Regions from separate parts of the Roseomonas sp. TF40 genome, predicted to be linked through region 1. Evidence: predicted binding sites of a transcription regulator. Region 1 holds the regulator's gene; the other holds the start of a gene.
What was found. The regulator LexA, encoded in region 1, represses DNA repair genes until DNA is damaged. The targets are predictions, from matches to a motif close to TGTTCTANNTANGTTC.
Positions count from the first base shown of each region.

Region 1 (7,203 bases):
CAAGCCATCGGCCAGGCCTTCGGCGGGCGCGTGGTGCGCGCCCCCGAGCCGGTGCATGGCAAGGTGTGGGAGGTGAACCACGGCGGCACCGACATCTTCGCGGGCCTGCCCTCGCCCTTCAGGGCCACGCGCTACCATTCCCTGGTCGTCGAGGACCTGCCGGAGACGCTGATCCCCACCGCGCGCACCGCCGATGGCCTGGTGATGGGCCTCGCGCACCGTGACCTGCCGATCTGGGGCGTGCAGTTCCACCCGGAGAGCATCGCGAGCGAGCACGGCCACGATCTGCTGCGCAACTTCCTCTCCCTCGCCGCGCGCCGCAACGCCTTCGTGCCCGCATGAAGTCCATCCTGGCCCGGCTCGCCCAGGGCGAGCGGCTTGCCGAGAGCGAGGCCGAGGCCGCCTTCGGCCTCATCATGGCCGGCGAGGCCACGCCCGCGCAGATCGCGGGCCTGCTCATGGCCATGCGCGTGCGCGGCGAGACGGTGGCCGAGATGACCGGCGCGGTGCGCGCCATGCGCGCGCGCATGATCGCCGTGGAAGCGCCGCCCGACGCGATGGACATCGTCGGCACCGGGGGCGATGCGGCCGGCACGCTCAATATCTCCACCGCCGCCGCCTTCGTGGTGGCGGGGGCGGGGGTGAAGGTCGCCAAGCATGGCAACCGCGCGCTGTCCTCGCGCTCGGGGGCGGCGGATGCGCTTGGCGCGCTCGGCATCCCGGTGATGGACACGCCGCTCGAGGCCCTGCCGGGCATCCTGGCCGAGGCCGGGATGGTGTTCATGATGGCGCCCCGCCACCATTCGGCCCTGCGCCACGCCGCGGGGCCGCGCATGGAGCTCGGCACGCGCACCATCTTCAACCTGCTCGGGCCGCTGGCGAATCCGGCGCGGGTGAAGCGGCAGATGACCGGCGCCTTCGCCCCCGAATGGCTGCGCCCCATGGCGGAGACGCTGGGGCGCCTCGGCACGGAACGCGCCTGGCTGGTGCATGGCATGGGGCTCGATGAACTCACCCTCGCCGGCCCCTCCCAGGTGGTGGAGCTGGATGGCGGGCGGATCCGCGAATTCCAGATCACGCCGGAGGATGCGGGCCTTCCCCGCGCGCCGACCGAGGCGCTGCGCGGCGGCGACCCGGCGGAGAACGCCGCCGCGCTGCAGGCACTCCTCGAAGGCGCGCATGGCGCCTATCGCGATTGCGTATTGCTCAACGCCGCCGCGGCCCTTGTGGTGGCGGGGCGGGCCGCGGATATACGCGCCGCCGTGCCGATCGCCGCCCAGGCCCTCGACAGCGGCGCGGCGATGGCCGTGCTTGCGAAACTCCGCGCGGCGGCCGCGCCGCCCCCCGAACCCGAGTCCCCCCGATGAACGCCCCCACTTCCGTCATGTCCGACACCCTCGCCCGCATCCTCGCCGACAAATACGCCGAGGTGCGGGAGCGTTCGGCCGCCGCCCCCCTGGCCGAGATGGAGAAGCGCGCCCGCGACGCCGCCCCGCCCCGCGACTTCACCCGCGCGCTCTGCGACGCCGTGGCCGAGGGCCGCGTCGGGCTGATCGCCGAGATCAAGCGCGCCTCGCCCTCCGGCGGGCTGATCCGCGACCCCTTCGAGCCGGCTGCCCTGGCCCGCGCCTATGAGGAAGGGGGGGCGGCCTGCCTCTCCGTCCTGACCGACGGCCCCTGGTTCCAGGGCGACATGGCGCACATGATCGAGGCCCGCGCCGCCTCCGCCCTGCCGGTGCTGCGCAAGGATTTCATGGTCGATCCCTGGCAGGTCTTCGAGGCCCGTGCCGCGGGCGCGGACGCCATCCTGCTCATCATGGCCGCCCTTTCGGACGAGCAGGCGACGCTGCTGGAGGATGTCGCGCGTTCGCTCGACATGAGCGTGCTGGCCGAGGTGCATGACCGGCGCGAGCTGGACCGCGCCCTGGGCCTGGAGACCCGGCTGATCGGCGTCAACAACCGCAACCTCAAGACGCTGGTGACGGACCTCGCCACCTCCGAGGAGTTGGTGCCGCTGATCCCGGCGGACCGCATCCCGGTCGGCGAGAGCGGCATCCGCACGCCCGACGACGTCCGCCGCATGGCCGCCGCCGGCACGCGCTGCCTGCTGGTGGGCGAGCACCTGCTGCGCCAGCCCGATGTGGCGGCGGCGGCGCGCGAGCTCATTGGCGCGGTGTGACTTGACCAGCCCCCTCACCCATTTCGACGCCGCCGGCCAGGCGGCGATGGTCGATGTCTCGGCCAAGCCGGCGACCACCCGCACCGCCATCGCGCGCGGGCGGATCGTGATGGCGCCCGAGACCCTCGCCCTGATCCGCGACGGGCAGGCGGGCAAGGGCGACGTGCTGGGCGTGGCGCGCCTCGCCGGCATCATGGGGGCGAAGCGCACGGCGGAGCTGATCCCGCTCTGCCACCCCCTGGCGCTGTCCAAGGTGGCGGTCGATTTCACCTTCGCGCCGCCGGACGCCATCGAGATCGAGGCGCTGGCGAAGCTCACCGGCCAGACCGGCGTGGAGATGGAGGCGCTGACCGCCGTCACCATCGCGGCACTCACCATCTACGACATGGTCAAGGCCGCCGATCGCGGCATGCGGATCGAGGCCGTGCGCCTGGTGCACAAGGATGGCGGCAAGTCCGGCGTCTTCGAGGCCGCCTGATGATCCCGCTCGAGGAAGCCCGCGCGCGAATCCTCGGCGCCCTCACCCCCACCCCGGTCGAGACGGTGCCGCTCAGCGCCGGCTGGGGCCGCGTGCTGGCCCGGCCGGTGCTGGCGCGGCTGACCCAGCCGCCCGCCGATGTCTCCGCCATGGATGGCTATGCCGTGCGCGCGGCCGATGCCGGGCTGGGTGCGAAGCTCGCCCTGATCGGCGCGGCGCCAGCCGGCCACCCCTTCCCCGGCACGCTCGGCCCTGGCGAGGCGGTGCGCATCTTCACCGGCGCCTTCGTGCCGCCGGGCGCGGATGGCATCCTGCTGCAGGAGGACGCAGCCGAGGCCGATGGCATGGTCGAGGTGCGCGAAGCCGTGCAGCCCAAGCGCTGGATCCGCCGCCAGGGCCTGGATTTCGCCATGGGCGAGGTGCTGCTTGGGGCCGGGCGCAAGCTCACCGCGCGCGACATCGGCCTCGCCGCAGCGGCCAACCACGCCTGGCTGCACGTCCATCGCCGCCCGCGCATCGGCATCCTCGCCACGGGCGATGAGATCGCCCTGCCCGGCGAGCCGATTCCCGCCGGCGGCATCGTCAGTTCCAACGCCCATGCCCTGGCCGCGCTGGTCGCCGCCGGGGGGGGCGAGCCGGTGGTGCTGCCCATCGCCCCGGATGACCGCGACGCCATCGCCGCGGCCGCCGCCGCCGCCCATGCCTGCGACATGCTGGTGACCACCGGCGGGGCCAGCGTGGGCGAACATGACCTGGTGCAGAAGGCGCTTGGGGATGATCCGTCCCTTGGAGGCTTCGCGCTGGATTTCTGGAAGATCGCGATGCGGCCGGGCAAGCCGCTGATCTGGGGCCGGCTCGGCCGCACGCCGGTGCTGGGGCTGCCGGGCAACCCGGTCTCCGCCCTGATCTGCGCCGTGCAGTTCCTGTTGCCGGGCCTTGCCGTGATGCAGGGCCTGCCCGGTGGCGCCCCGCCCACGGTGCGGCTGCGCACGGGCGCGGCGCTGGCGGCCAATGACAAGCGATTCGACCATCTGCGCGCGAGCCTCGCGACTGATGCGGCCGGGCAGCGCATCGCCACCCCCTTCGCGCTGCAGGATTCCTCCATGCTCAAGACCCTCGCCCGGGCCGAGGCGCTGATCCTGCGCGCCCCTTATGCCGAGGCCCTGCCCGAAGGCGCCGAGGTGGAGGCGATCCTGCTGGCTGATCTCGGAATCTGAGATCACGCCTGTGGAAAAGATTTGACGCGACGCGGAGAACCTTCATAGAACACCGGGGCTGGTTGCTTGTTTGTTCGTCGCACCCCGGGTGCGATGGGCTTTCCGGGTGCAGGGGTGCCCGGGCGGCAGGCGATCAGGGCCGGAGATTGCCATGCTCACCCGCAAGCAGCTTGAACTGCTCACCTTCATCGACCGCCATCTGCGCGCCACCGGCTTCTCGCCCTCCTTCGAGGAGATGAAGGAGGCGCTGCAACTCAAGTCGAAATCCGGCATCCACCGCCTGATCACGGCGCTGGAGGAGCGCGGCTTCCTGAAGCGGCGCGCGCATCGCGCCCGGGCGCTGGAGGTGCTGCGCCTGCCCGAGAATGCGGCGCCGCGGCGCAGCGAGCAGCCGATGATGCCGCCGCCCATCGCCGTGCCGAGCGGACCCGCGCCCAACGTCATCCGCGGCAATTTTGCCACCGGCCCGCTCGCCACGCCGGCCGGCATGGGCAAGCCGGCGAATGAGGGCGCGGCGGTGGCCCTGCCGCTCTATGGCCGCATCGCCGCCGGCCTGCCGATCGAGGCGATGCGCGACAGCGGCACTTCGGTGGAGGTGCCCGCCGCGCTGCTCGGCGGGGGCGAGCACTACGCCCTGGAGGTCGCCGGCGATTCGATGATCGAGGCCGGGATCCTGGATGGCGACACGGTGATCATCCGGCGCGGCGACACGGCGGAGAACGGCGCCATCGTGGTGGCGCTGGTCGATGAGAATGAGGTGACGCTGAAGCGGCTGCGCCGGCGCGGCAATTCGGTGGCGCTGGAACCCGCGAACCGCGCCCATGAAACCCGGATCTTCGGCCCGGACCGGGTGCGGGTGCAGGGGCGGCTGATCGGCCTGCTGCGGAAGTATTGAGCCGGCGCCCCCCCCCCGCCGCGCGGGCGGGGGGAGTGCCCTGGATCTCAGTAGGGATCCCACTCGGCGAGGCGCGCCTCGCGCCGCGCATGCAGGCGCTGCCAGACCCCGACCAGGGTCGCGCCCAGGATCAGCCCGGCCCCGAGCCAGACGGCATCGGTGATCACGGCAGGCAGCCAGTTCACGACGGGCATCGCGCATCTCCTTCTGTGTGGCGCTGCCTCGATCCTGACTCCGAGAGATTAATGCTGGATTAGCGGCCCGCCGCGCGCGGGCCCGCGCCGCCGGGGTCGAGCGGCGCCAGGGGCAGTGCCTCCGGCCGGCCGGGCATGGGCACAGGCGGCACCCAGGGTCGCTCGCCGCGCCAGCCGCGATCCGAGACCACCTGCACCCCGCCTGCCAGCCAGGCCGACTGCGCGCCCTCGCGCCAGACGGTGAAGCGGTCGATGCTCACCCCCTGCGGACAGCGCGGGCGGATCGGCTCCGTCGCCACCAGCAGCCCGGCCTGCCCGCAGGCGGCGGCAAGGGCCATGGCATCGACGGGCACGCCCTGCCGCGCCGCGCCGCGCGGCGGCGGGGCCGTGCGGAGCAGCACCGCCTCGGCCGCCGCCGCCCGCGGGCGGAAGCGGCAGGCGGCGGGCGTGCAGGCGATGGCCCCACCCGCCACCTCGCCCTGTTCGGGCAGGGGCAGGAAGCCGGGGATGGCGAAGTGGCGCGCCCAGGCCTCGCGCGTGAAGGCCGAGGCGCCGGGCATCTGGTGCAGATAGACCCCCTGCTCCGTGCGCAGCGCCACCAGCCGCCCCTCGGCCGAGACCAGCAGATCCGGCGGGCTGGCCCAGAGGGCGGGGGTGAGCCCCGCCAGGATCATCGGCAGGCCGAGCAACCGCAACCGCGCCCGCCACAGGCAGAGCCAGCAGAAGCCGAAGGCCGCCAGCGCCAACCCCACGCCCGGGATCGGCGGCAGGGCCGGCGCCGCGCCAGGCCAGGCGGCGACGGCGCGGGCGATCGCCAGGATCCCCGCCACCCCCCAGCCCATCGGCACCAGGGCGAGGTCCTCCAGCCCCAGCGGCAGCAACAGCATCGCCGCCAGCCCCGCCGGCATCACCAGGAAGGAGGTCAGCGGCACCGCCAGCGCATTCGCCGCGATGCCATAGAGTTGCAGCCGGCCGAAATGGTGCAGCCCGAAGGGCGCCGTCGCTGCCCCGGCCAGGGCCGAGGTCAGCACGAGGCCCGCCAGCACCACCGCGAAGCGCCCCAGCCACCCCGGATGGTCCTGGCGGAAGCGCGTGAGCGCGCCGCGCCAGGCCTCATGCCCCGCGATCAGCGCCAGCACCGCGGCGAAGGACATCTGGAAGGAGGGGCCGAGGATCTCGGCCGGTGCCACCAGCAGCACGGCGGCGGCGGCGAGCGCGATGGGCCGCAGCGCCAGCGCCCGGCGCCCCGTCAGCAGCGCCAGCGTCACCAGCGCGGCCATGGCGAAGCAGCGCTGCATCGGCACCTGGCTGCCGGTCAGCACCATGTAGAAGAAGCCCGCCGCCAGTGCGGCCAGCGCCGCCACCGGCTTCCCGTTCAGCCGCAACGCCACGAAGGGCACGGCGGCGAGCAGGATGCGCAGCGCGCCGAACACCACGCCCATCACGATCGCCATGTGCAGGCCGGAGACGGAGAGCAGATGCGCCAGCCCCGAATCCCGCATCGCCACCATCTCGGCCGGCGGGATGGCGCTCTGCGTGCCGGTCAGCAGCGCCGCCGCCACCGCGCCGGCCGGCCCCGGAATGGCCGCCGCGACCCGCGCATCGAGATCAGCGCGCAGCCCCGCAAGCGGCGGCGCCACCCCCGCGCCGGGCAGGATCTCCGCCGGGCCGAGGGCGAAGCCCGAGCCCCCCTGGCCGGCGAAGAAGGCGCTGCGCTGGAAATCCCAGGCCCCGGGGAAGGCGGGCGCGCCGGGCTCGCGCAGCAGGGCGCGCACGCGCAGGGCATCGCCCGGGCGCGGGATCGCCGGGTCATCGGCGCGCAGCCGCACGCGCAGGGTTCGCGGCAGCGCCGCGCCCTCCCCCAGCCTGGGCTCGGCCAGGGTGACGCGCGTGCCCTCCGGCAGGCGCTGCACCTCCGCCACCACGCCCTGCAGCACCACCTGCGTCGCGGGCAGCATCAGGGGCGGGGGCAGGCGCGCGGCGTGCCAGGCGGCGGCGCCAAAGCCGAGCAGACCGGCCGCCACCAGCCCCAGCGCCCAGCCGGCAGTGGGGTGGCGCCGCCCCAGCGCGAAGGCCAGGAGGATGAGCGGCAGCGCCGCCCAGAGCGCGCCCGTGCCCGGCTCGCGCCCCTGCTGGAAATAGGTGAGCACCCCGGCGCCCAGCGCCACCGCCAGCCAGGGCGCGAGCCTGCCCTTCTGCGGCGCAAGCCCCGCCATCGCCCAGGCGCTGAGGCGCGCCGG
Region 1 is NZ_JBXVVR010000001.1:1,040,051-1,047,253, forward strand. It holds gene AC2D9U_RS04435 (anthranilate synthase component II) at 1-342, shown strand, start outside; gene trpD (anthranilate phosphoribosyltransferase) at 339-1,367, shown strand; gene trpC (indole-3-glycerol phosphate synthase TrpC) at 1,364-2,179, shown strand; gene moaC (cyclic pyranopterin monophosphate synthase MoaC) at 2,181-2,657, shown strand; gene AC2D9U_RS04455 (molybdopterin molybdotransferase MoeA) at 2,657-3,874, shown strand; gene lexA (transcriptional repressor LexA) at 4,026-4,769, shown strand; gene AC2D9U_RS04465 (hypothetical protein) at 4,817-4,963, opposite strand; gene AC2D9U_RS04470 (ComEC/Rec2 family competence protein) at 5,023-7,203, opposite strand, start outside.

Region 2 (7,203 bases), on a different contig from region 1:
TGGTCGTAGCAATCCTGCCAGGTGCTCTCGAGCGGGCGCCGGCGGGCGGCCGCGCGGGCGTGGCGGCTCAGCACGTCCTCGGGGGTCATGCGGGTGTCCTTGTGCGGCGTGGAGCGGACGAAGGGGCGGGCGCTGGTTGCAGCCGGACCGCGCAGAGCGCGCGCCCGGCGCCTGCGGGCCTATTCACCCAGCAGGGTCTTGCGGGCGGCGAAGGCGGGGGCGGGGTCGAGCACGCCGCGCGGGGAGGTGACGATGGTGCCGGCCAGCGATCGGCGGGCACGTTCGGTGGCGCGGGCCTGGGCCTCGCGCGTTGCCGTCTCGGCGGCGGTGGCGGTGGCCTCGGCGGCCGGGGCCGGGTCGGGGGCGGCGGCGGCCGGCGCGGGTTGGGGCTTCGGCGCCTTGAGCAGGCCACCCATGCGCGTCTCCTTCGGCTGGAAAGGGCTCCCGCTGACCGGCCCGGCAAAAGGAAAGGCCCGTCCGGGGATGCCGGACGGGCCTTCAAGGCGGGAGGAGGTCAGGGAGGGAGAAGACCGCGGGGCGCAACTCACCCCGTGGCAGGGGTGTCTTAGCGCGGGTTGCCGACCCGCGTCAAGATTTTATTCCTAATTCCCGGAGATTCTTTTGTAACAGCCTCGCCCCCCAGGGCGCGGAACAGGCCGAAGGGGGTGACGGCGAAGGGCGCCTCCGGCCCGATCAGCGCGCGGCAGAGCGTGACGCAGCTGAACGGGGCGAAGGCGGGCAGGCTGGCGCCGCGGGGCTCGCCGGCGGCGAAGGGGCCGAGCACGCGCAGCCCCGCCCGGCGGTAGAAGAGCGGCAGGTCGAAGCCGGGCGCGACGGGCAGGCGCGCCACCATCAGCCGGCCGGAGAGGGGCTCCAGCACCGTCCAGCCCGCTTCGTCCTGCAGGGCCGCGAAGCAGTGCCGGAAGCCCGGGCGGAGCAGCCGAAGCCAGGGCTGGTCGGCCACGCCGCCGAAGGCGATCCAGAGCTTCTGGCCGGCTTCCGGCGCGGCCAAGTGCCGATGCGTCACGCGCCCGCGGGTCACGGTCAGGCCCGGCCCATGGAGAGCGTTCCGGCGGCGTGGCTGGCTTCGGCAAGGGCTTCCAGGCCGCGCGGCGGCCCGGCGACGATGCCCTTGGCGCGCAGCGGATAGTCCAGCCGCTCCATCGCCTCCTCCCACAGCCGGTGGTCGCCGCCCTCGCCGGGCAGGCGCGGATTGGGGGTGCAGTTGCGCTCGCCCCAGATGCGCAGGATGCGGGCGTGGCTGAGTTCGATCCGGCGCTGGCGGTAGAGCCGGTCGAGGCATTTGATCACGTCGTCGGGCTCGCAGGGGCGGATGGTCTCGCCCTTGCCGGCCGAGAGGCGGGCCCCCTCACGCCGGGCGATCAGGGCGGCCATGGTCCAGAACCAGGCTTCCTCGGCCGAGGCGAAGGGCTGGGCGCGGTCGAGGCTGACGAGGAGGGGGGTGCGGTTGGCGGTGAGAGGCGGCATGGGGCGGGGGGTCCTTCTGCGCTGTTGACCTGCTCGGATGCGAACAAATCAGGAACAACGCCGATTTACCAATTTCGCGTCTAGGTTGCAAGGCAATAGTTCCTATTGCATCGCGACTCGAAACCTAGGATGTCCTGCGGATAGGAATTCACCGCGAATCGACCCCAACCCCAGCCATTCGGGAGGCCGGCTTCCATGCGACATGAGGATGTCTGGCGCGCCATCGATGCGCTCGCCGCCGAGAACGGGCTCTCGGCCTCGGGCCTCGCCCGCCGGGCCAAGCTCGACGCCACCGCCTTCAACCCCTCCAAGCGCAAGGGCGTGGATGGGCGCCCGCGCTGGCCCTCCACCGAGAGCATCGCCAAGGTGCTGGAGGCCACGGGCGCGGGTCTCGATACCTTCTCCGCCCTGGTCACTGGCGCCCCCGCCATGCCGCGCGGTGGGCGCACGGCGGCCGCCCGGCGCATTCCGCTGATCGGCCTGGCCCAGGCGGGCAGCGATGGCTTCTTCGACGATGGCGGCTATCCGGTGGGCGGCGGCTGGGACGAGATCTCGGTGCCCGACGTACCCGACCCCAACGCCTATGCGCTCGAGATCAGCGGCGAGAGCATGGAACCCGTCTTCCGCGACGGCGATGTGGTGATCGTCTCGCCCGGGGCGCCGGTGCGGCGCGGCGACCGCGTGGTGGTGCGCACCCGCGCGGGCGAGGTGATGGCCAAGCAGCTGCTGCGCCAATCGGCCCGGCGGGTGGAGCTGGCCTCGCTCAACCCGGCGCATCCGAACTACGCCTTCGACCTGTCGGAACTCGCCTGGATCCACCGCATCGTCTGGGCGAGCCAGTAGGTCAGCGTCGCCCGGCTGAACTCGCCTCGCCCTGCGGCAGCAGCGGCAGCAGGATCTCCAGGTCGCGCTCGGCGCGGCAGACCAGGTAGCGCGGCGCGGAGCCATCGCGCGGGGCCTCCATCGCGAAGGCGGTCAGCCCGATATCGCCATAGACGCGCAGCAGCCCCGTACCGACCCGCATGAAGGCCGCATCCACGCCGGCGCGGTCGCACATGTCGCGGAAGCGCCAGATGGCGGAGACGCGGTCCGCCTCCTCCCCCGCCGGGTCGCCCAGGCCGAGCCAGACGCCGTCGCGCTTCACGAAGGCGAAGCCGGCCCGCCCGGCCTCGCCGAACACCGCGCCATCGGCGATCTCGGGCGCGGTGGCGCCGAGCCGCTTCACCCGCGCGCGCGATTGCGCCGTCCAGGGTTCGGGGCGGAGGCGCACGGGGCGCAGCAGCCGCACCACGCCGATCAGCAGCAGCACGGCGGCGAGGCCGACCGCGAAGCGCATGTTGCCCGGCACCTGTTCGGAGAAGACGACCTCGACCCAGCTCTCCTCCGCCACCCGCCCGCCGAGGGAGACACTCGCCAGCAGCAGCGCGCAGGTCGCCACCACGGCGAGTGGAATGGCGCTTTCCGCCGCCAGCGGTTCGCGCACCAGCCGCGCGCGGCGGTAGAAGGCGCTGCGCAGCCCCGCCAGCATGGCGGCCACCAGCAGATAGGCCGACCAGAGCCACCAGGCATCGGCGCGCATCCAGCAGATCAGCGCGCCCAGCAGCAGCAGCGCCACCCCCGCGCCCCAGGCCAGGCGGAGCCGGCGCAACAGCCCATAGCCCATCACCAGCAGCAGCGAGCCGATCAGCGAGGCCGCAAATTGCGAGGCGAGCGCGGCCTCCGCCCCCGCCCAATCGGCCACCGCCGCGGGCTTGAAGGGCAGCGCGCCGAGGAAGAGCAGCAGCGTGCCCCCCAGCCCCACCAGCCCGGCGATGGCCGGCACCTCCAGCGAATCCGCCACGCGCTGCTCGGCGGCGAAGCGGACCAGCACATGTTTGCGCTGCGCGATCTCGAAGCCCGCGAACAGGATGCCCGCGAGGAACAGCGGGATGATGTAGTAGTAAAGCCGGAAGACCAGCAGCGCGCCGACCACCTGCGCGGGGCTCAGCCAGGGTTGCAGGCCGATCAGGATGGCGCCGTCGAAGACGCCGATGCCGCCCGGCAGGCTCGCCGCGATGCCCGCCACATAGGCGGCGATGTAGATGCCCAGGAACTTCACGAAGGTCAGGCCTTCGGCCGCGGGCAGCAGCGAATAGAAGATCATCGCCGTGATCGCGACATCGACGCTCGCCAGCACCGTCTGCGCGAGCGCCATGCGGAAGCCCGGCAGGTCGATGCGGTGGCGGAACACCGTGATGTGCGACTTGATGCGCGACAGCGTGATGTAGGCGATGACCAGGCCCCACATGACCAGGCCAAGGCCCTGCATCACCCAATGCGGCACATGCTCGCCCAGGCCGGGCACGACCTCGGGCTCGATCAGCAGCACCATGCCACCCAGCGCGAAGCCGCCCAGGCCGAAGGTCAGGCTGGTGAAGGCAACGACCTTCGCGATCGCGACCGGCGCCAGGCCCCAGGCGGCATAGAAGCGGTAGCGCACCGCCGCCCCCGAGACCGCCGCGAAGCCGAGATTATGCGCCAGCGTATAGGCGCAGAAGGAGGCGAGCGAGGTTCGCCCGTAGCTCACCGGATGCCCGGCATAGACGCTGCCCAGCCGGTCGTAGATGGTCAGCACCGCATAGGCGAGCACCGTCCAGCCGGCGGCGATCCAGAGTGTCTGGTTCGGGATCGCATCGAGGGCGGCGCGCACATCCGCCACCGAGAGGTTGCGGAATTCCTTCTGCACCACCCACACGGCGGCGCCGAGCAGCAGCAGCCCGAACGCCGTCATGCCATAGCGGCGCAGCAGGGCGATCATGCGGCGGCGGCGTCCCGGGCGAGGGAGGTCTCGATCAGCGCGATGGTCGCCTCGATGCCGTACAGCGCCACGAAGCCGCCGAAGCGCGGCCCCTCGGGCTGGCCGAGCAGCACCTGGTAGAGCGCGTCGAACCAGGCCTTGGCCACGCCCGGCCGGCCATCCTTGCCGGGCACCAGGAACGGCTCGCGCCGCCCGGCATCATAGACCAGGTCCTGGATCGCGCGGGCCTGCTCCTCGACCGGCAGGGCCTCGAGATTGCCGATCTGCTCGCGCAGCGCGGCGGCCAGCGCCTCGAAGGCGGCGCGTTCGGGGGGCGTGGCGGCGCGGTGCTGCTTCGTGGGCGCGACGCGGTCGCGGTAGTAGATGACCGCATATTCCACCAGCCGCGCCAGCAGCGGATGCGTCTGCCCATTCGCCCCCGGCGCATAGCGGCGCAGGAACCCCCAGAGCATGTCGGGATGCGTGGCGTTGATGACGCTGGCGAGGTTGAGCAGCATGACGAAGGAGACCGGCGAACCCGGGTCGTTCGTCGCCCCGCCATGGATGTGCCAGGCGGGGTTCTCGGGCGAGGGCGCGGCGCGCAGCTTCTCCAGGTTCTGCAGGTATTCATCGACGGCGCGCGGGATGACATCGAAGAACAGCCGCTTCGCGCGCCCGGGCTGGTTGTACATGAACTGGCTGAGGCTCTGCTCCGGCGCGTAATGCAGCCATTCCTCCACCGTCAGCCCGTTGCCCTTGGACTTGCTGATCTTCCCGCCTTCCTCATCGAGGAAATGCTCATAGGTGAAGCCGACCGGCGGCGCGGCACCCAGCACGCGGCAGATGGCGGAGGACAGGCGCACGCTGTCGATCAGATCCTTGCCCGACATCTCGTAATCCACGCCGAGCGCATACCAGCGCAGCGCCCAATCCGCCTTCCACTGCGCCTTGCAATGCCCGCCGGTGATGCGCGTGCCGAAGCGCTCGCCGCTCTCGGGATCGCGCCAGACCAGCAGGTCCTCGGCGGCGCGGACCTCTTCCATCGGCACCTGCATGACCACGCCGGTCTTCGGGTGGATCGGCAGGAAGGGCGAGTAGGTGGCGCGGCGATCGGGGCCCAGCGTGGGCAGGATCACCTTCAGCACGGCGTCGTGCCGCTCGGCCATCGCCAGCAGCGCGGCATCGAAACGGCCCGAGCGGTAATAGTCGGAGGAGGAGGCGAATTCGTAGTCGAATCCGAAACGGTCCAGGAAGGCGCGCAGCCTTGCGTTGTTGTGGTGACCGAAGCTTTCATGCGTGCCGAAGGGGTCGGGGATGGCCGTCACCGGCCGGCCGATATGCTGGGCCAGCATCTCCTTGTTCGGCACGTTGTCCGGGACCTTGCGCAGCCCGTCCATGTCGTCGCTGAAGGCGAGCAGGCGCGAGGAGAGGCCCGTGAGCTGGCCGAAGGCGTGGCGCACCCAGCTGGTGCGCGCGACCTCCCCGAAGGTGCCGATATGCGGCAGGCCGGAGGGGCCGTAGCCGGTCTCGAACAGCGCCACCTGCTTGCCGCTCTCCCGCACGCGCTCGGCCACTTTGCGCGCCTCCTCGAAGGGCCAGGCCTTCACGGTGGAGAGGTCGTGCATCGGGGAGGACATGAGGGGCGGGAACTCCGTTGTGGCGGGCGTGCCCCCTTATAGGTGCGCGCCGCGGCGCAGGCGACCCCGGCCGCGCATGGCGTCGAATTCACCTTTCGTGCAAGGATTTCGTGGCCAAGTGGCACCCTGTGGAGGAGCAATTGCCCATGTCCGCCTGCCTGTGTGGTGCCCCGACGCCCCGCTTCGGCCTTTCCCGCCGCGGCCTGATCGCCGGGCTCGGCGCGCTGTGTTGCGCCCCGCTTGGTCCAGCCCGTGCCTCCGGCGGCACCGCGCCGACGGCGCTGACCGCCGATGAGGTGCTGCGCCGCCTGGCCGAGGGCAATCGGCGTTTCCTCGCCGGCGATGCGCCGCCTTCCGCCTCGCTCGGCGAAGCCAGGCGCACGCAGGTCGCGGCGGGCCAGGCGCCCATCGTCTCCATCCTGACCTGCGCCGACAGCCGTGTGGCGCCCGAACTGGTGTTCAGCGCGGGGCTGGGCGAGTTGTTCGTGGTGCGCAACGCCGGCAACACGGCCGATACGGCCGCCATCGGCAGCCTGGAATACGGCGTGGCCGCGCTCGGCACGCCGCTGGTCATGGTGCTGGGCCATGAGCGCTGTGGCGCGGTGGAGGCCGCGCTCGGCCTCGCCAAGGGGGGGGCGGACCTGCCCGGACGGATTGGCGAGATGGTGCAGCCCATCCTGCCCGCCGCCATCGCCGCCCTGGCCGCGCCCGAGGAGCAGCGCATGGACCTCGCGGTGCGCGGCAATGCCCGCCGGGTGGCCGCGCATCTCGGCAGCGCCAGCACCGTGCTCGCGGATCATCTCCGCCAGGGCAGGCTGCGCATCGTCGCCGCGCAGTACGATCTCGACAGTGGCGAGGTCGTGCTGCTGGGCTGAAGGCGCAGCGCGGCCATGCGGGCGCGGCAGTTTCGCGCCGCGCCGTTTCGCGCTACACGCCCGCTTTCGATGAACCTCAACAAGGAACGAGGACAATGCGGGTCGGCGTGATCGGTGCCACCGGGGCGGTGGGGCGGGAGCTGGTGGAGGTCCTGGGGCGGCGGCGCTTCCCGGTGACGAAACTCCGCCTCTTCGCCTCGGGCCGCAGCGCCGGCACGGTCGTGCAGACCCCCTTCGGCGCCGTGACGATCGAGGAATTCACCCTCGAGCGCGCGCGCGACCTCGATCTCGCGCTGCTCGCCGTCTCGGGCGATTTCGCCAAGCAATATGCCCGCAAGCTGGTCGAGGCCGGTGTGGCGGTGGTGGACAATTCCTCCGCCTTCCGGCTCGAGGATGACGTGCCGCTGGTTGTGCCCGAGGTGAATGC
Region 2 is NZ_JBXVVR010000003.1:292,795-299,997, forward strand. It holds gene AC2D9U_RS11300 (portal protein) at 1-89, opposite strand, end outside; gene AC2D9U_RS11305 (hypothetical protein) at 180-416, opposite strand; gene AC2D9U_RS11310 (hypothetical protein) at 566-1,042, opposite strand; gene AC2D9U_RS11315 (hypothetical protein) at 1,045-1,488, opposite strand; gene AC2D9U_RS11320 (S24 family peptidase) at 1,684-2,331, shown strand; gene AC2D9U_RS11325 (lysylphosphatidylglycerol synthase domain-containing protein) at 2,333-4,285, opposite strand; gene AC2D9U_RS11330 (lysine--tRNA ligase) at 4,282-5,889, opposite strand; gene AC2D9U_RS11335 (carbonic anhydrase) at 6,048-6,776, shown strand; gene AC2D9U_RS11340 (aspartate-semialdehyde dehydrogenase) at 6,872-7,203, shown strand, end outside.
Region 2: the regulator LexA is predicted to act here: its motif matches at 1,530-1,545, upstream of AC2D9U_RS11320 (S24 family peptidase).